DNA from 4 places in the Buttiauxella sp. BIGb0552 genome. Region 1 is predicted to be linked to each of the others. Evidence: predicted binding sites of a transcription regulator. Region 1 holds the regulator's gene; each other region holds the start of a gene.
The links. The regulator PurR, encoded in region 1, represses purine synthesis genes. The targets are predictions, from matches to a motif close to CANGCAAACGTTTGCNTG.
Positions count from the first base shown of each region.

Region 2: pyrC (dihydroorotase) is a predicted target of PurR. The motif match lies at 2,503-2,520, and genes of this name have one in related genera.
Region 3: purT (formate-dependent phosphoribosylglycinamide formyltransferase) is a predicted target of PurR. The motif match lies at 1,270-1,287, and genes of this name have one in related genera.
Region 4: purE (5-(carboxyamino)imidazole ribonucleotide mutase) is a predicted target of PurR. The motif match lies at 2,784-2,801, and genes of this name have one in related genera.

Region 1 is NZ_SODY01000001.1:186,131-190,890, forward strand. Features, by position in the region: gene punC (purine nucleoside transporter PunC) at 157-1,350, opposite strand; gene punR (DNA-binding transcriptional activator PunR) at 1,466-2,377, shown strand; gene purR (HTH-type transcriptional repressor PurR) at 2,397-3,422, opposite strand; gene EDF88_RS00860 (YnhF family membrane protein) at 3,718-3,807, shown strand; gene sodB (superoxide dismutase [Fe]) at 3,860-4,441, opposite strand; gene EDF88_RS00870 (C40 family peptidase) at 4,634-4,760, opposite strand, start outside.
Region 2 is NZ_SODY01000002.1:147,525-152,284, reverse strand. Features, by position in the region: gene solA (N-methyl-L-tryptophan oxidase) at 1-211, opposite strand, end outside; gene bssS (biofilm formation regulator BssS) at 346-600, opposite strand; gene dinI (DNA damage-inducible protein I) at 954-1,199, opposite strand; gene pyrC (dihydroorotase) at 1,399-2,445, opposite strand; gene EDF88_RS05485 (lipoprotein) at 2,579-3,139, opposite strand; gene grxB (glutaredoxin 2) at 3,310-3,957, opposite strand; gene mdtH (multidrug efflux MFS transporter MdtH) at 4,033-4,760, opposite strand, start outside.
Region 3 is NZ_SODY01000007.1:244,873-249,632, reverse strand. Features, by position in the region: gene EDF88_RS20320 (tellurite resistance TerB family protein) at 26-724, opposite strand; gene EDF88_RS20315 (YebG family protein) at 841-1,191, opposite strand; gene purT (formate-dependent phosphoribosylglycinamide formyltransferase) at 1,330-2,508, shown strand; gene EDF88_RS20305 (bifunctional 4-hydroxy-2-oxoglutarate aldolase/2-dehydro-3-deoxy-phosphogluconate aldolase) at 2,663-3,301, opposite strand; gene edd (phosphogluconate dehydratase) at 3,364-4,760, opposite strand, start outside.
Region 4 is NZ_SODY01000002.1:689,961-694,720, forward strand. Features, by position in the region: gene cysS (cysteine--tRNA ligase) at 1-1,350, opposite strand, end outside; gene ppiB (peptidylprolyl isomerase B) at 1,527-2,021, shown strand; gene lpxH (UDP-2,3-diacylglucosamine diphosphatase) at 2,029-2,751, shown strand; gene purE (5-(carboxyamino)imidazole ribonucleotide mutase) at 2,890-3,399, shown strand; gene purK (5-(carboxyamino)imidazole ribonucleotide synthase) at 3,396-4,466, shown strand; gene mnmH (tRNA 2-selenouridine(34) synthase MnmH) at 4,587-4,760, shown strand, end outside.

The sequences.
Region 1 (4,760 bases):
GCTGTAAAACAAAAACGGGAGCCAAAAGGCTCCCGTTTTAATGTGATTATTATGGTGTTATTTGTTGAGCCGTTTATGAGTATAGGCTCGCTTAAGCGGTGATTCAATCACATATTCTTAGCAAGCTAACCATGTTGAGGTTGAGCAATTTTAATCTTAATGTGCATCTGATTCAGCCGGTTGCCAGACTTCGGCATTTTTATGACGCTGAAGCAGATAACCCAGCATGGCCAGAACAATTGTTACCAGCATGACACTGGTGGTTGTCAGCAGTGGAGTAGCGACCAACCATGACACCATCAAACTTGCCAGGAAGCACAGGCCCAATTGCAGCGTGTTTTGCAGCGCAGCGGCTTTACCTGTGGCTTGTGGGAAAGGCAACAGTGCAGAAGCAACAACGATTGGGTAAATCGCCCCGTTGGCAATCGCCATGATACAGAATGGGATGAGCAGCATGGTCAGGTTCGCGTGTCCACTTATCGATACCGCCCAGGTGCCGAAAACACTCACCGTATATAACGCAAGCAACCACGGCAGCATTTGCTTGCCTTGCCATTTTTGCAGTGCGCTACGGCAGCCATAACCACCAATCAGGAAGGCGATAGTTTGCGGCACATAGCTCAGGCCAATTGCCGCCGGGCTGTAACCCATATCGTTCAGAATAAACGGAGAACCGGTCAGCCAGGCAAAGAAGCTGGCAGAGCAAGCTGCGTAAATCAACACGTTGCCGCTATATACACGAGAGCGCAGTAACGACATAAAGCTGACTTTATTGTCTTCTGTTTGCGGGTGATGCTGGGTACGTGGTTTCAGACGCAGAGTTGGGATCATCAGCACCAGCGTGATGGCAAACAGTGTGGCGAAAATCGCCTGCCAGTCAAAGTGGGTCAAAATCCAGCTACCCAAAAGTGGAGCCAGTGCAGGAGACAGACCAACCAGCGGCATAATCGTTGCAAAAATACGATTTGCGCGGTTTGCCGGGTAGTAATCGGTCACCAGTGCCTGCCAGCTTACCGCGGCAGAACAAACACCAACGGCCTGAACGAAGCGCAGGACCAGCAGAGCGGTGGCACTTTCTACCCACAACATTCCAATACAACCGACGGCGAACAGACTCAGACCGGCCAGCAAAACTGGTTTACGTCCGAAATGGTCTGACAGCGGCCCCCACATTAACTGGGCAAACGCAAAGCCCGCAAGGAACAGGCTCAGGCTCGCACTAACGGCGGAGGCATCGGTCTGTAAATCTTGCTGAATGGCAGCGAAAGCAGGCAGATACATGTCTGTGGCAAGGAAGCCCAGAACACTTAATCCAGCCAGCCAGATAAGAAATCCTTTTGATGGTTGCATAATTTTCTCTTGTTTTATCTTGCAGGTTGATCGCCGCGAGAGTGTACGGAGTGCAAATAGGCTTGTGAAACGCTAATATTTGTAGGTTGCGTTCAAAAATTTTGTGAGCAGAGAAATGTGGTCAGAATATTCGCTGGAAGTGATAGATGCGGTAGCGCGCAATGGCAGCTTCAGTGGTGCAGCACAAGAGCTGCACCGCGTTCCGTCAGCTATCAGCTATACGGTACGGCAACTTGAAGATTGGTTAGCGGTTCCGTTATTCGAACGTCGCCATCGGGATGTTGAATTAACCCCCGCAGGCGTCTTTTTCCTGAAAGAAGGCCGCTCTGTTATCAAAAAAATGATGACGACACGGCAGCAGTGTCAACAGATCGCAAATGGATGGCGCGGGCACCTGGCTATCGCAGTTGATAACATCGTTAAACCTGAACGAACGCGTCAGTTGGTGTTGGATTTTTATCGTCATTTTCCGGATATCGAACTGCGTATATTCCAGGAAGTGTTTAACGGCGTGTGGGATGCGCTGGCTGATGGGCGAGTTGAAGTCGCGATTGGTGCGACACAAGCTATTCCTGTCGGGGGGCGTTATGCGTTCCGCGATATGGGGACGTTGAGTTGGCGCTGTGTGGTGTCATCAAATCACCCACTGGCACAGCAGGGCGGAACCTTAAGTGATGATGATCTGCGAGCCTGGCCGTCGTTAGTACTGGAAGATACCTCCCGTTCGCTACCGAAGCGTATTACCTGGCTTTTGGATAACCAGCGTCGAGTTGTGGTTCCAGACTGGGAATCTGGCTCTGATTGTCTTAGCGCGGGTTTATGTATTGGTATGGTGCCATTGCATATAGCAAAGCCGTGGTTGGCTTCAGGGCAGTGGAGTGAGCTGACGCTCGATAACCCGTTCCCGGACGCGGCATGTTGCCTGACATGGCGGCAAAATGATGCTTCGCCAGCTCTGGCCTGGCTGCTGGAGTATTTAGGGGATAGTGAGACGATGAATCAGGAGTGGTTGCAGGAGCCTGCTTAGACAGGCTCCATTGACTATTTTAGCGGCGGTAATCGCGGAATGGGCCATCAGCCACAGAACGGCGTTCAATCAGGCGCGGATGTACTTCAATTGATTGCGACTCTTCGCGTTTATTGACGATTCTATCCAGCAGCATATTGAAAGCTGTTTCACCCAGCGAGTCCTTCGGCTGGTGAATGGTGGTCAATGCCGGTGTGAAATAACGAGCGTTACGCACGTTGTCATAACCGATAATGGAAATATCCTGCGGTACGCGTAAACCCATTTCATCAGCAGCACAAATTGCGCCCATCGCCATAATGTCGCCGCCGCAGAATACTGCGGTAGGGCGCTGAGACTGACCGATAATCTGCTGCATGGCGCGGTAGCCTGACTCAGGTTCAAAGTCACCTTGCACAATCCAGTTCTCAGGAATAGCGATCCCAGCTTCTTCCAGCGCCTTCATAAAACCAGCATGGCGGCCGCCACCGGTATTACGCTCCATTTGGCCAGGGATTGCACCAATTTCGCGGTGACCACGTTCAATCAAATAACGTCCAGCCAGATAGCCACCGTGGAAGGCATTATCGACAACGGAGTCGGTGAAATCTGCGCGGGCTTCGCCCCAGTCCATCACAACCATTGGGATGTGACGATACTCTTCAAGCATAGTCAGTAATGATTCCGGATATTCAGAGCACATCACCAGCAGCCCATCGACGCGCTTTTGCGCCATCATGGATAAATAGGCGCGCTGTTTTTCGAAATTATTGTGCGCATTACCCAAAATCAGGGTGTAGCCTTTTTCAAAGCAGCTATTTTCGACAGCTTCGATTATCTCGGCAAAATAGGGTGCTTCGCTAGAAGTGGCTAGCAAACCAATCGTTTTGGTGTGATTAACTTTCAAGCTACGCGCGACGGCGCTCGGCGAATAGTGCAATTGTTTGATTGCCGCCCAGACCGCGTTACGTGTTTCTTCCGCCACAAAACGGGTCTTGTTAATCACATGTGATACGGTTGTGGTGGAAACGTTTGCGAGCTTCGCTACGTCCTTGATTGTCGCCATTAAATTTCACTCCGGGCCATATCGTAAACCCCTGATAACCAATGTGTTAAACGTTTGCGTACGCCAACTCCTGAGGCAACGTTAAGGTTGCAGGTATGCCGGGATTGCGACATAAAACGGGAGGAGGGCGTTGAGTAGATGGTACGCAATAAATTAGCGTGGGATTTTGGCCTATCCAGGAGAAAAGTGAAAGAGGGAAAAGCGATATCAGGTTAAAACCAGGGGGATTTTTATGTCTGATTGTGGGAAAATCAAGCCGACACACCGATTGTAGGGTAATAAAAGGAGTTTGCTAATGAGTACCGATCTGAAATTTTCAATCATGACCACGGTTGTTGTTTTGGCACTGATTGTGTGTGGCGCGTTAACCGCCGTACTGCACTGATACATCGCTCTGATTAAAATGGGCCGCAATCGCGGCCCATATATTTTAGGTTTTATGCTGCCAGATTCTTAGCAACAAACTCCCAGTTCACCAACGCCCAGAAATGCTCAAGATAGCCAGCACGAGCATTGCGGTAGTCGATGTAGTACGCATGTTCCCACACATCCACAGTCAATAACGGTGTTGCCGCTGTTGTTAGTGGGGTACCCGCGTTTGAGGTAGAGACAATCGCCAGAGCGCCATCTTCTTGTTTGACAAGCCAGGTCCAGCCAGCGCCAAAGTTTTTAATAGCTGCATCAGTGAACTGCTGTTTAAACTCAGCAAAGCTACCAAACGACTTATTAATGGCTTCCAGAAGCTCTCCAGTTGGTTCACCGCCAGCATTTGGTGCCAGGCAATTCCAGTAGAAGGTGTGGTTCCAAACCTGTGCTGCGTTGTTAAACACGCCGCCTTCGGAAGTACGAACGATCTCTTCGAGATTTTTACCTTCAAACGCAGTGCCCTTAACCAGATTGTTCAGGTTAGTGACATAGGTTTGATGGTGTTTACCGTAATGGTATTCCAGAGTTTCGGCGGAGATATGCGGTGCTAAAGCATCTTTTGCATATGGTAGTGCAGGTAGTTCGAACGACATTGCTGACTCCTTATTACCCTTCATACTTCGAGCTGCATCTTTGTTGGCTGCGATGCAACTCGAATTATTTTGGGTATCTATTGTTAAACATCACTTTTAGTGCGGGTTTAGGGTAACAAATTGAAAGGATAAGCAAAAGAGGGAACTCACCTGCCCAGGGAAGGGCAGGCGCAGGTTTTCGATAAATAGAGTTTAACGAATTGTTTTAGGGGTCATAACGCGTTTGGCACCGACATAGTGGCGCTGCCAGTAGTCTTCGCTTAGTGAGGTTATCTGGATATCTTGTCCGGTACGCGGTGACTGAATAAATTTACCGTTG
Region 2 (4,760 bases), on a different contig from region 1:
ATAATGTCTGGGCGCGTAACACCAGTGGGACATATTTTTCCCCTTCGCCATAGGCATGGCGCATCAGGCGAGTATCACCATGATGGCTACCTTGCTGGTGGGGAGGGTGGTTGCTGTCGATCATAAGCACGTTTAAGCCGGAGTGAGTGGCATAGCATCCGGCGGCTGCGCCAACGGAACCACTACCGACGATGATAAGGTCATAATGCATGATGCTTTTCTCTTCTCTCTGGCAAAAAGTATATAGCAGGTTAATTAATTCTCGGCCGACTGGCAATTGAGCGAAACCTGAATAATAAAAAAGGCACCTTTAGGTGCCTTGCGTTATTTGAGTAGCATCGACAATCAATGCTTACGATAATCGTTTACCTGGTAATCACTAGATTCAATCTTAGCAATCCCGGCTTCTAAAATAGAAATAAATTGCCGGGCAACATCCGTGGTCAGCCATAAAGTTTGACCGATTTCAGTTTCGTCGTGCTTTTGCGTATTCGAGGTCAGGTAGTGCAGGCGAAGCATCAGCGCATCGTAGCTATCAACGGTGCTGATGTCCCATCCGATAAGGGGATGGGTCTGGATAACATCACTATTTTTTTCCATCATAACCCCTTTTATACGTGTGTTTGAGACAACGGTTCGTGAGGTTTAATGCTTGTTTAATGTGAAGCCAGTTAAGTATATCAATGATTAAGCTATTTCGACGGAGAAATAAATACCCTGCAACACTTTTTTTACAACAAAGCGCTTAATTGCACAATAAACCGCCATGATATTCTTTATTGAATCAGATGATTCTGGGTAATGTACAAGAAGGGAAATTATTTAAATGAGCGAATTTCATACAATTAAAAAAAACCGGATGGCGACACCCGGTATAAAGATAACAACGAGGGAATTTTTACCTGAAATGAGCGGCAAAATGATCTAAAGCCAGCCCATTCCCATTATGTTTTTTAATCCGCAGCAAACCAGTCGTCAGCGCTTTCCCAGGTCTCTTGCAATATTTCGCTAATGCGATCGCGGTCTTCTTTGGTAGCCCCTAAAACTGACAGGTTATTTGCAGCGGCATAACGCACCTGAACGTGGTTAACGTTTTCAGGATAGTGTTGAGTAATACGGCGTGAAAATTCATTGGCAAGCGCATCAATAGCGCCTGGTGGCAGAGATGTAGTTTTGGCAATAGTGACTTCAATACGCATAACAGCCCCCTGTAGAACCCGTCATACTTCAAGTTGCCCCTTTGTTGGCTGCGTTCACTCACCCGAATCACTTGCCTATGTAAGCTCATCGGGATTCGTTCTCTTGCCGCCGCGATGCAACTGGAATTATTTAGGGTTAATAATATACTGGATATTTATACAGTCATATCGCCAGTGATGCAACAGGGGGCGGTAAAAATTATGCTTTAACTGACCAGGCTACTTTCTCACCGGCCAGGAATGGCACGATGCTGTCATCGGATGTTTCGATGGTTTCTGGCATTTCAACCGGAGTGCGAACCAGTTCGATAGTCTCTTGGTTAACAGGTAAACCGTAGAAACGCGGGCCATTGAGGGATGTGAACGCTTCGAAGTGCTGCATTGCATTCATCTCTTCAAATACCGTCGCGTAAGCACCCAAAGCAGAAGGGGCGTTAAAGCAGCCAGCACAACCACAGCTTGCTTCTTTGCGATGGCGTGCGTGTGGTGCGGAGTCAGTCCCCAGGAACACACGGTCGCATCCGCTTGCAACCAGTTCGCGTAACGCTTCCTGATGCACACTGCGTTTTAAAATAGGCAGGCAGTACAGGTGAGGGCGCACGCCGCCAACCAGCATGTGGTTGCGGTTAAACATCAGGTGTTGCGGGGTAATAGTTGCACCTAACAGGGAATTGCCTTCCTTCACATACTGTGCGGCATCTTTGGTGGTGATGTGTTCAAACACCACTTTCAGTTCCGGCAGTTGCTTACGCAGCGGTTCCATGACAGTTTCGATAAAGCGTGCTTCACGGTCAAAAATATCAATGTCAGCGTGAGTTACTTCACCGTGAATCAGCAGCGGCATACCGATTTTTTGCATACGCTCAAGCACAGGTAGGATTGCGGCGGTGCTGGTCACGCCATGGCTTGAGTTAGTTGTCGCATTTGCCGGGTAGAGTTTTGCCGCAGTAAACACACCTTCATTAAACCCGCGTTCAACTTCGTTCGGGTCCAGAGAATCAGTCAGGTAGCAGGTCATTAAAGGCTCAAAACTATGCCCTTGCGGTACGGCGTCGAGAATACGCTGGCGATAAGCGATGGCAGCTTCAACCGTTGTCACTGGCGGCGCCAGGTTTGGCATCACAATCGCGCGACCATAAATTTCGCTGGTATAAGGCACAACCGTTTTAAGCATCTCACCATCACGAAGGTGAACATGCCAGTCATCTGGGCGGCGAATTTTTAATACCTGAGGTAATACGGTCATGAAAGTGCTCCGGCGTAGGAAGGAAATAACGATGATTTATGCCGGGCACAAAGGATAAGCGCAAACGTTTAGCTTTGCACCATTTTCGTTGAGATTTTCTTGGGGAGGATGTGCCTCCCCAGTGTTTCAGAGCTTACTCGGTGAACGGGATAATGATTTCGCCTGGTTTGATCTCAATCCCTTTGGCATATTTCTTCGCCAGTTTTTCGCCTGCACTATTATCTTCACTCAACACGTAAGCGGGCTGTTGGTTGAAGTAATTGCGTAGCGACTGATTGAGATATGGAATCAGTGTCTGGACAATCGTCTGCATTTTCTCAGGCTCGACGGTTGCATCTACCACTTCCATTTCTTGCAAATAGATAGCACCTTGCTCTTTATTAAAGGTCGGCAAGGCTTTGAGTTTAAGTTTGATATTAGCTTTTTGATTGCCGAACAAAGATGTCATATCCAGTTTGGCATCGCCAGTCAGGGTGATTTTGTTCGGTTCTTCGCGGCCAATCGCACTGGCTAAATTAGTTAAGACAATATGGGCATCGGCAACGCCTGGCAGGCCAATATCTTTAGAGAAATTATTTCGTTTGTGCAGCGCCTGGTTGATTTCCTGTTCGCTGACGGTGTATTGCGTTAGCTGGTTACAACCCACCACTAATCCGCTGAGCATCAAGGCTGCGGCTAATACTATTTTTTTCATGAATATCCTTAACATGCTGCATCGGTCACAGATCCTGACATAAAGCATCATGATGTACTAGTACCGGGCGTGCTACAGGAAAAGGCTTAATTTTTTATTCGACAGAATAAGTTTTTGAACCATGAGATAAAGGCGGGTTAACTTACCCGCCGTAGAACCATTAACAATCTTTAAATGGCGTGGGATGACAGCAGGTTAATTTGCGTCTGTTTGGCCATATTATCCCGGTATGCCGCGACACGACTCGGCCACTCAATTCCGGCAACCAGCGTCAGGTTACGCAGCAGTGGGAAGAGGTGGATATCGTCATCAGACAACTCACCGTTGACGGCATTGGGCTGCACGATAAGTTTATCGAGCTTACGTAAATCATCGCTGATTTTTTTGGTCAGACCCGGTGAATGCGTCAGATGGTCAGTAAAAGAACCGATCATTGCCTCTTTCTTCTGTGCGAAGTAAGCCCGGGCTGCAGGTATGGCAAACTCATCAAAAGGCGCTTTCGCAATACGCGGCAATAACAGGTGTTGGACATAGCTATTGACGTGGCGTAACCAGTCGCTGATAGCTGAATTAGCAGCGCCGGTCAAAAGTGGTTCACCATCAATTTTGTCGACGTAGTGCACGATATCCATGCTTTCAGGCAGGTAGTGACTGTCATCTTTTTGCAGGATTGGCGCCATTTTCTTGCCAATCATTTTCGTCGGGGTTGCTTCATCGTCGTTTAGCAAGACGACCAGCTCAACGGGGATATTCTTTAAGCCAAAAATCATTCGTGCTTTAAGGCAGAAAGGGCAGTGATCGTAAATATAAAGCTTCACGTTACTCCTCCATATCAATCGTCAGGAAAAATCCGTCAATTTTTGAGTATGGAGGAGAATACCAGGGGCTGCAAACTAGTTGCCGGGTTCAAGCATAGAGGGGTCTATCGGTTTCGGGCTAAATTGCCACCACAAGGCGATGAGCGTGATGAAGCCTATAATCCCTAACATCACCCACGGAAGTTCCGGTTGGTTGATACTTTTCCCAGCATCGAATAACCAACCCCCACCGGCGTAACCAAATGCGCCGCCAATCGCCAGACCCAGTCGGCTAAAGCCCATATAACTTCCACGCGCACGGGAATCAGCAAGTGATGCCCCCAGCGTTTCGCGGGCAGGTTCGGCAATGATTGAACCGATATAAAACACGCAAATTAGCGTGAACAGTTGCTGAAGGTTATTGGCAAGGCCAATCGGCAACATGGCCAGGGACATAAGGAACAAACCCGCCATCAGCCGCTGCTCGAGACGGAAACGTTTTTCGCTCCAGCGTGCAATAGGGTAGAGCAGCGTTAAGGATAGTGCCGCTTCAATGGCATACATCCACTTTACTGCGGCAGGCGTACCGGCAATTTCGTTCACCATAATCGGCAGCATTAACATCACCTGCACCGCCAGCATGTAATATCCGGCCAGCGTTAACACATAAGTGATGAAACGTTTGTCGCGCAGCACGCGTCCCATGCCTTCGAGCATTGGCGTGCGAATGGTAGAGAGTTTATACGCAGGAAGCAGCCAGGCATTGACGATGGCGCAAATCACAAACATCACCGCGCCCGCACCGCACACCAGACGAAAATCGT
Region 3 (4,760 bases), on a different contig from region 1:
TGGGATTTTAGGGAAAATGCCGGGATTAACCCGGCAGATTTAGTTTCTGCTGCTGAATATCTTGTTCGATGCCTTCGCGTACATCCTGAGGAATTTTTAGCGCATCGCCGAGCGCATTGAGATAACTGCGCTCCATAAAGTGGTCGATGTCGATTGCAGCACAGCTCAGGAAGTAAAGCTCCAGCGCTTCTTCTTCATTATTAACGCCTTCGACGAGGCGTTGCGGATCAAGAGGTTGATCGATAGCTTGCTGAATTAGATTACGCCCCGGCCCTTCGATACCGGCATCACGTAGTTGCTGCTCGATAATCTGACGCTCTTTATCATCAATATGACCATCGCTTTTAGCCGCGAAAACCAAAGCGGTAATCAGGCGCTCCGTACGAACATCGACAGGCGAAGTTTGCTGCCCAAACTGCGGCTCACCCTGATGGGCTTCACGCACTCGGTCTTTATATTTGTTCCACAGTACGCTTCCCGCAACCGCACCACCACCGACCAATAACGCGCTGGTGCCGTACTTTGTCAGTAGTTTCCGTGACGATTTGCTCGCCAGCAGCAAGCCCGCTAACCCGCCCAGTGCGCCAGGCACCAGTAACTTACTCAGCCCCTGAGAATTGTTTCCCTGAGGAGTTTGTGAGGATTGATTCTGACCAGTGTGATTCTGGATGGATTGCGTCGCTTGCCCCAGCATAGACTGAAGCTGCTGTAACCAATTGCTCATTAGAGACACCCTTTGTGAGAACTTAACATCTGAGGTTAAGCCAAAGGCTGTCAAGAAGTGTCTGATTAGGCTAAAGATGAGAAAAGAACCGCGCCGGTAACCCGACGCGATAAAACTTATGCAGCTTTAGTGCGTTTACGCGGGTGTTCAGCCACTTTATCGTCTGCAACAGACTCTTCAGCGTTATCGGCTTCATCTGCGGCTTCACCGGCAGTTTCAGTACTTTCAAGGTCCGGAAATTTACCGCTTTTCAGCACGCTGGAAAGCACGTCTTTGTTTTCTGCCATCCACATAGCCAGCACATCGCTTTGCCCTTCTTCGAAAGCAACAGGGCTGTGTACGAGCCACTCGCTCAACACTTCTGCCAGATCGAGCATTTTGTCGTAGGCGTCTGCATCTTTTTTACTGGCAAAAGACATTTTTTCTTGCCCCTCTCGTACAACAACGTATTTGATTTCAACCGCCATTTTGCAGCTCCGGTTTAACTGTTTATTTAAACAGTGTAATGATATTACCCCTGTATCGCAAGTGGGAAAATCGCTGCGTACGCAAACGTTTTCGTTTATAATCCGCCGGTCTATTTTCTCCGTTCGGGTATACAGATTATGTCAATTTTGGGAACAGCGCTTCGTCCATCAGCTACACGAGTCATGTTGTTAGGGTCAGGCGAATTAGGAAAAGAAGTGGCGATTGAATGCCAGCGTCTTGGTCTGGAAGTTATCGCAGTAGACCGCTACGCCGATGCCCCCGCTATGCATGTTGCTCACCGCAGCCATGTCATCAATATGCTGGACGGTGCCGAGCTTAAAAAACTGGTTTCCGTAGAAATGCCGGATTTCATCGTTCCCGAAATTGAAGCGATCGCAACAGACATGCTGGTTGAGCTTGAGCAGCAAGGTCAGTGCGTGGTGCCTTGCGCGCGCGCAACCCAACTGACCATGAACCGCGAAGGTATTCGCCGCCTGGCCGCAGAAGAACTTGCTCTGCCGACCTCCAGCTTCCGCTTTGCCGATAATGAAGCTGCATTTTTACAGGCAGTTGTAGAAATCGGCCTGCCTTGCATCGTTAAACCGGTGATGAGTTCTTCTGGCAAAGGGCAAAGTTTTATTCGTACAGCCGACCAGTTAGCGAAAGCGTGGGAGTACGCTCAGGAAGGCGGTCGCGCAGGTAAAGGCAAAGTTATTGTCGAAGGTGTGGTGAATTTCGATTTTGAAATCACCCTGCTGACGATTAGTGCTGTCGATGGCGTGCATTTCTGTGCCCCAATCGGCCACCGCCAGGAAGATGGTGACTATCGCGAATCCTGGCAGCCGCAACAAATGAGCGATGCCGCTCTTGCCCGTGCGCAAGAAATTGCTGAAAAAGTGGTGAAAGCGTTGGGGGGTTACGGTTTGTTTGGCGTCGAACTTTTCGTGTGTGGCGATGAGGTTATTTTTAGTGAAGTCTCCCCTCGCCCGCACGACACCGGCATGGTGACGATGATTTCTCAGGACGTTTCCGAGTTTGCATTGCACGTCCGCGCTTTCCTCGGCTTGCCGATTGGTGACATTCGCCAGTACGGCCCGGCAGCTTCTGCGGTGATCCTTCCAGAATTGAGCAGCGACAACGTGCAGTTCGGCAATGCGGGTGCCGCAGTGGGCGCAGGTTTGCAAGTACGTCTGTTCGGTAAGCCTGAGATTAACGGTAAACGCCGAATGGGTGTGGCACTGGCAACGGGTTCCAGCGTGGAAGATGCCATTGCACGTGCTATCGCTGCAACCAAAGCCATAATCGTCAAAGGATAAAAAAAATCCCCGCTCATCTGAGCAGGGATTCAATAACACGAATCATTCGAGTCGTAGGAAGGCGGCAAGAGAACGAATCCCCGGGAGCATAGATAACTATGTGACCGGGGTGAGTGAACGTAGCCAACGCATCTACGGCTCGAAGGATGACGTGTTATTTCGCGCCTTCGACAGCTTCACGGGCGAGAGTAGTAATGCGATCGTAATCGCCAGCTTCCAGCGCGTCTGCCGGAACCAACCATGAACCACCGATACACAGCACGCTTTTCAGCGCCAGGTAGTCACGGTAGTTAGCCGGTGTGATACCGCCAGTTGGGCAGAAACGAACCTGAGAGAATGGACCTGCGATAGCTTGCAGCGCTTTGGTGCCGCCATTTGCTTCAGCCGGGAAGAATTTGAATTCTTTCAAGCCGTAGTCCAGACCCAGCATCAGTTCAGAAACAGTGCTGATACCTGGGATCAATGGAATGGAGCCTTCGGTTGCTGCTTTCAGCAGTGGCTCGGTCAGACCTGGGCTGATGGCGAACTGCGCGCCAGCTGCGGTCACTTCTGCCAGTTGCTCTGGGTTCAGTACGGTACCCGCACCAATAATCGCTTCTGGTACTTCTTTAGCGATTGCACGGATTGCGTCCATTGCGCATGGAGTACGCAGAGTCACTTCCAGAACGCGCACGCCGCCAGCAACTAATGCTTTAGCCATTGGTACTGCGTGTTCCAGTTTGTTAATTACGATAACCGGGACAACCGGTCCTGTTTTCAGGATCTGTTCCGCAGTAGTTTTCCAGTTTTTCATCTCAAGCCTCTTCAACCAACTTTATAATTCGTTTCCAGCGCAGCAAGTGCTGCATCCGGTCCTTAAAATTTAATGCAGGTCGCGCCCTGTTCCGCGCCAGATAACTGCTCGCGTAACGCGCTAAATAGTTCACGGCCGGTTCCAACACGATCCGCGCTGAGATCCGGGTGGTATGCAGTGCGTTTTTCCAGCTCGGCATCATCGACCAGCAATGTCAGTTCACCCGTTTGCCCGTTGACGCGAATCATATCGCCATCACGGACTTTTGCCAGTAGCCCACCATCATAAGCTTCTGGGGTAACATGGATAGCAGAGGGCACCTTACCTGAAGCGCCCGACAGCCGTCCATCAGTGACTAACGCTATTTTGAAACAGCGGTCCAATAATACCCCAAGTGGCGGCATAAGTTTATGTAATTCTGGCATGCCGTTAGCTTTTGGCCCTTGATGGCGGACAACAACCACGCAATCACGGTCAAGATGGCCTGCTTCGAAAGCCGGTAAAACGTCATGCTGGCTTTCGAAAATGACCGCAGGCGCTTCAATAATTTGGTTTTCTACTGGCACCGCAGAGGTTTTCATTACCGCACGACCCAGATTACCGCTGAGGACTTTCGTGCCGCCATGTTTAGAGAAAGGTTTTTCGAAGGTCGCGATAACATCAGTATCGAGCGCGGTTGTTGCGCCTTCACGCCATGCCAACTGACCGTTATCCAGCCACGGTTCCATGGTGTAGTGATGCAGACCAAAGCCCGCAACGGTGTTGACATCTTCATGCAGCAAACCGCCTTTGAGCAATTCGCGCATCAATACCGGCACGCCGCCCGCCGCCTGGAAGTGGTTAATGTCCGCAGGGCCATTCGGATACAGGCGAGCCAATAATGGCACCACATCAGAGAGATCAGAGAAATCATCCCAGTTGATGATAATCCCCGCCGCACGCGCCATCGCCACCAGGTGCATAGTGTGGTTGGTGGAGCCGCCTGTCGCAAGCAAAGCAACAATGCCGTTCACGACCACTTTTTCATCAATCATTTTGCCGATCGGCATCCACTCGTTGCCGTTTCCGGTCAGACGCGTCACCTGCCGTGCTGCCGCGGCAGTCAATTCATGGCGCAGAGGGGCATCCGGGTGAACAAATGAAGAGCCTGGCAACTGCATACCCATGAACTCAACTACCATCTGGTTGGTATTGGCAGTACCGTAGAATGTACAAGTACCCGGTGCGTGGTAAGAAGCAGCCTCAGATTCCAGAAGCGCGATGCGATCCACTTTGCCTTCAGCATAAAGTTGGCGAATACGTACTTTTTCTTTATTCGGTAAACCGCTAGCCATTGGACCTGATGGCACAAATACCGCAGGCAGATGACCAAATGACAACGCCGCCATGGTTAAGCCCGGGACGATTTTGTCACACACGCCGAGGTACAGTGCACCATCGAACATATTGTGAGACAGGC
Region 4 (4,760 bases), on a different contig from region 1:
CAGCACAATTCCCATTTCATTCAAGCGGTCACGAGCCTTGTCCGCCAGCGCCCAGTCTTTTGATTGACGGGCATCATTACGCTGTTTTATTAGCGCTTCGATCTCAGCCACTTCGCCGTCGTCAGACTGCGCACCACCTTGCAGGAAGGCTTCTGGATCTTGCTCCAGTAAACCCAGCACGCCAGAAAGTTGGCGCAATGCCGCAGCCAGGCCATTTGCTGCTGCCAAATCTTCAGTTTTTAGGCGATTAACTTCACGCGCCATATCAAACAGTACCGAGTAAGCTTCCGGCGTATTGAAATCGTCGTCCATCGCTTCGCGGAAACGCGCTTCAAACGCTTCACCACCCGCAGGCTGAACGCTACCGTCAGTACCACGTAATGCGGTGTACAAACGCTCAAGCGAGGTACGCGCCTGTTTCAGGTTCTCTTCACTGTAGTTCAACTGGCTACGATAATGGCCAGACATTAGGAAGTAGCGAATGGTTTCGGCATCGTAATATTTCAACACGTCACGCACGGTGAAGAAGTTGCCCAGTGATTTGGACATTTTCTCACGGTCAACCATCACCATTCCGGAGTGCATCCAGGTGTTAACGTATTCGCCGCCGTGCGCACAGGTTGACTGGGCGATTTCGTTTTCGTGGTGCGGGAACATCAAGTCCGAACCGCCACCATGAATATCAAAATGGTTACCGAGCTGTTTGCAGTTCATTGCAGAACATTCGATGTGCCAGCCTGGACGACCTTCGCCCCACGGGGATGACCAGCTTGGCTCGCCTGGTTTCGACATTTTCCACAGCACGAAATCCATCGGGTTGCGCTTAACGTTTGCTTCGACTTCAACACGGGCACCGGCTTGCAGTTGTTCCAGATCCTGGCGGGAAAGTTTGCCGTAATCGGCATCACTTTCTACCGAGAACATCACATCACCATTGCTGGCAACATAGGCGTGATTGCGCGCGATAAGCTGTTCAACAATTTCGATGATGTCCGGAATATGTTTGGTGGCGCGTGGCTCACTGTCCGGGCGCAAAATATTCAGCGCGTCGAAATCGGTGTGCATTTCGGCAACCATGCGGTCTACGAGCGCAACAAAATCTTCGCCGTTTTCATTGGCGCGTTTGATGATTTTATCGTCGATGTCGGTAATGTTGCGCACATACTTCAGCTTATAGCCGATAAAGCGCAGGTAACGCGCGACCACATCGAAAGCGACAAAAGTACGGCCATGGCCGATATGACACAGATCGTAAACGGTGATACCACACACGTACATGCCAACTTCTCCGGCATGAATAGGTTTGAATTCCTCTTTTTGGCGACTCATTGTATTGAAGATTTTTAACATCAGGGGATTCCATGTAAGCGTGTGATTTCAAAATTAGGCTATATGTTACATCAAAATTTCACACGGAAGCAGCACGCTTTGCAAGGTGATGATCATGTGCAGTTATGCTATAACAACCACCTTGTGTCGCGGCACCGTCTGCCCGAACACTGTCTGACTAATATAGGATGCACAGCATGGTTACTTTTCATACTAATCACGGCGATATCGTAATCAAAACTTTTGATGATAAAGCGCCTGAAACTGTTAAAAACTTCCTCGAGTACTGCCGCGAAGGTTTCTACGCGAACACCATTTTCCACCGTGTGATCAATGGTTTCATGATCCAGGGCGGCGGTTTTGAACCGGGTATGAAGCAAAAAGACACCAAAGACACCATCCAGAACGAAGCGAATAACGGCCTGAAAAACACGAAAGGTACGCTGGCAATGGCTCGTACCCAGGCGCCACATTCTGCAAGTTCCCAGTTCTTTATTAACGTGGCTGACAACGATTTCCTGAACTTCAGCAGTGAAAGCATGCAAGGTTGGGGTTACTGCGTGTTTGCTGAAGTAGTTGAAGGCATGGACGTTGTTGAGAAAATCAAAGGCGTGTCCACTGGCCGCAGCGGTATGCACCAGGACGTTCCTAAAGAAGACGTGGTTATCACAAGCGTAACCGTCAGCGAATAATTCGCCCATGGCGACGCTGTTTATCGCAGATTTACATCTGTGTTCAGAAGAACCGGCGATTACCGCCGGTTTTCTGCGTTTTCTGGCGGGCACCGCTCGGGAAGCTGATGCGCTCTACATCCTTGGCGATCTGTTTGAAGCCTGGATTGGCGATGATGATCCTGAACCGCTGCACCGCCAAATTGCTTTAGCCATTAAAGATCTGGTTGATTCCGGCGTGCCCTGCTTCTTTATTCATGGCAACCGCGATTTCCTGCTCGGCAAACGTTTTGCCCGTCTTAGCGGCATGACTTTATTGCCGGAAGAAAAAACGCTCGACCTGTATGGCCGCAAAATGCTGATCCTGCATGGCGATACCCTTTGCACTGACGACCACGGTTATCAGGCGTTCCGCAAGAAAGTCCACCAGCCCTGGCTACAATGTTTGTTCCTCGCCCTGCCGCTGTTTATTCGTAAACGCGTCGCCGCCAAAATGCGCGCCGGCAGCAAAGCCTCGAACAGCAGCAAATCAATGGCCATTATGGATGTGAATCAACACACCGTGACCCGCGCGCTCACCCGCCACCAGGTACAATGGATGATCCACGGTCATACCCATCGCCCAGAAATTCACTCGCTTTCAGCTAACGGCAAGCCCGCATTTCGTTGCGTACTTGGCGCCTGGCATAGCGAAGGATCGATGATTAAAGTGACTGCCGAAGACGTCGAACTCATCCCCTTCTCTTTTTAAACAAAATCGCGTTTTTTTGCTGCCTTGTTAACCACGCAACCGTTTTCCTTGCTCTATGTTCATGCTATTCTCTGAGCCCTTCTGACCGACCGAGCCATGTTCGGTGATGTTTGCACACCCACAGGAGTTTTGAGACGCATGTCCTCCAACCAGACCCCAGCGCGTATCGCCATTGTCATGGGTTCCAAAAGTGACTGGGCTACCATGCAGTTTGCCGCAGAAATCCTCACCGCCCTTGATGTTCCACACCATGTCGAAGTGGTTTCCGCACACCGCACTCCCGATAAACTTTTCAGCTTTGCCGAACAAGCAAGCGGCAACGGTTATCAGGTTATTATTGCGGGCGCGGGTGGTGCGGCGCATTTGCCAGGTATGATCGCGGCAAAAACGCTGGTTCCAGTGCTGGGTGTGCCAGTCCAAAGCGCGGCATTAAGCGGCGTAGACAGTCTCTATTCCATTGTACAAATGCCACGTGGTATTCCGGTTGGCACGCTGGCAATCGGCAAAGCGGGTGCGGCCAACGCGGCCTTGCTGGCGGCACAAATCCTTGCGCTGCACGATAAAGAACTCACTATGCGCCTTGAAGCGTGGCGTCAAAGCCAGACCGATGAAGTGCTGGACAACCCCGATCCACGGGGTGAAGCATGAAACGCGTTTGCGTGCTGGGTAACGGCCAGTTAGGCAGAATGCTGCGCCAGGCAGGCGAACCGTTGGGTATCGCGGTTTACCCGGTTGGCCTTGATGCAGAACCTGAAGCCGTGCCATTTGCGCAAAGCATCATCACCGCAGAAATTGAACGCTGGCCAGAAACCGCACTCACCCGCGAATTGGCTCGCCATAATGCCTTCGTAAATCGCGATGTGTTCCCAATCATCGCCGACCGACTGACGCAAAAGCAGCTGTTCGATAAGCTCGAACTGGCAACCGCACCATGGCAATTACTGTCAAGCCGCGACCAGTGGGCTGGCGTGTTCCAGAATCTTGGCGAGCTAGCCATCGTAAAGCGCCGCACCGGGGGTTATGACGGGCGTGGGCAGTGGCGTTTGCGCAGCGATGAAACGGCTCAGTTGCCGGACGATTGCTACGGCGAATGCATTGTTGAGCAAGGCATTAACTTCTCGGGCGAAGTTTCTCTGGTTGGCGCGCGTGGTCACGACGGTACAACCGTGTTTTACCCGCTGACGCACAACCTGCATCAGGACGGTATTCTGCGCACCAGCGTTGTTTTCCCGCAGGCTAATATTGAGCAACAACAGCAAGCTGAAGCGATGCTTTCTGCCATCATGCATGAGCTGAACTATGTTGGTGTCATGGCGATGGAGTGCTTTATCACGCCAGCCGGGTTGCTGATTAACGAACTAGCCCCACGCGTACACAACAGCGGGCACTGGACGCAAAATGGCGCATCCATCAGCCAGTTTGAACTGCATCTGCGCGCCATTGTTGACCTGCCTTTGCCACAGCCTGTCGTTAATTCGCCGTCGGTCATGATTAACCTTATCGGCACCGATTTAAATTACGACTGGCTGAAACTCCCTCTGGTACATTTGCATTGGTACGATAAAGAGGTACGTGAGGGCCGCAAAGTCGGTCATCTCAATCTGAATGACAGCGATACCGATAGACTGAGTGCAACTCTCGAAGCCATCGTGCCATTGTTGCCAGCGGAATACGCCAGTGGTATTGCCTGGGCGCAGCACAAATTCGTTAAGTAGCCATAACGGCGGGTGGCGCTAAGCGCTTACCCGCCCGATCATTCAAGCCAACTCCCCCCTTCCTTTCTTTTTTGCATGCAAAAGCGCACAATTCCGCCTCACTCGCTTTAAGGTTTATCTATGCAAAACGCTCGTCCCGATACTCAAGATTATGAACATCTTCTACGCGCTGATATCCCGCTGATTGATGTGCGTGCTCCGGTTGAATTCAGCCAGGGGGCGATGCCTGCCGCGCTGAATTTCCCGCTGATGTCGGATGATGAGCGTGCTCAAGTCGGCACTTGCTATAAACAG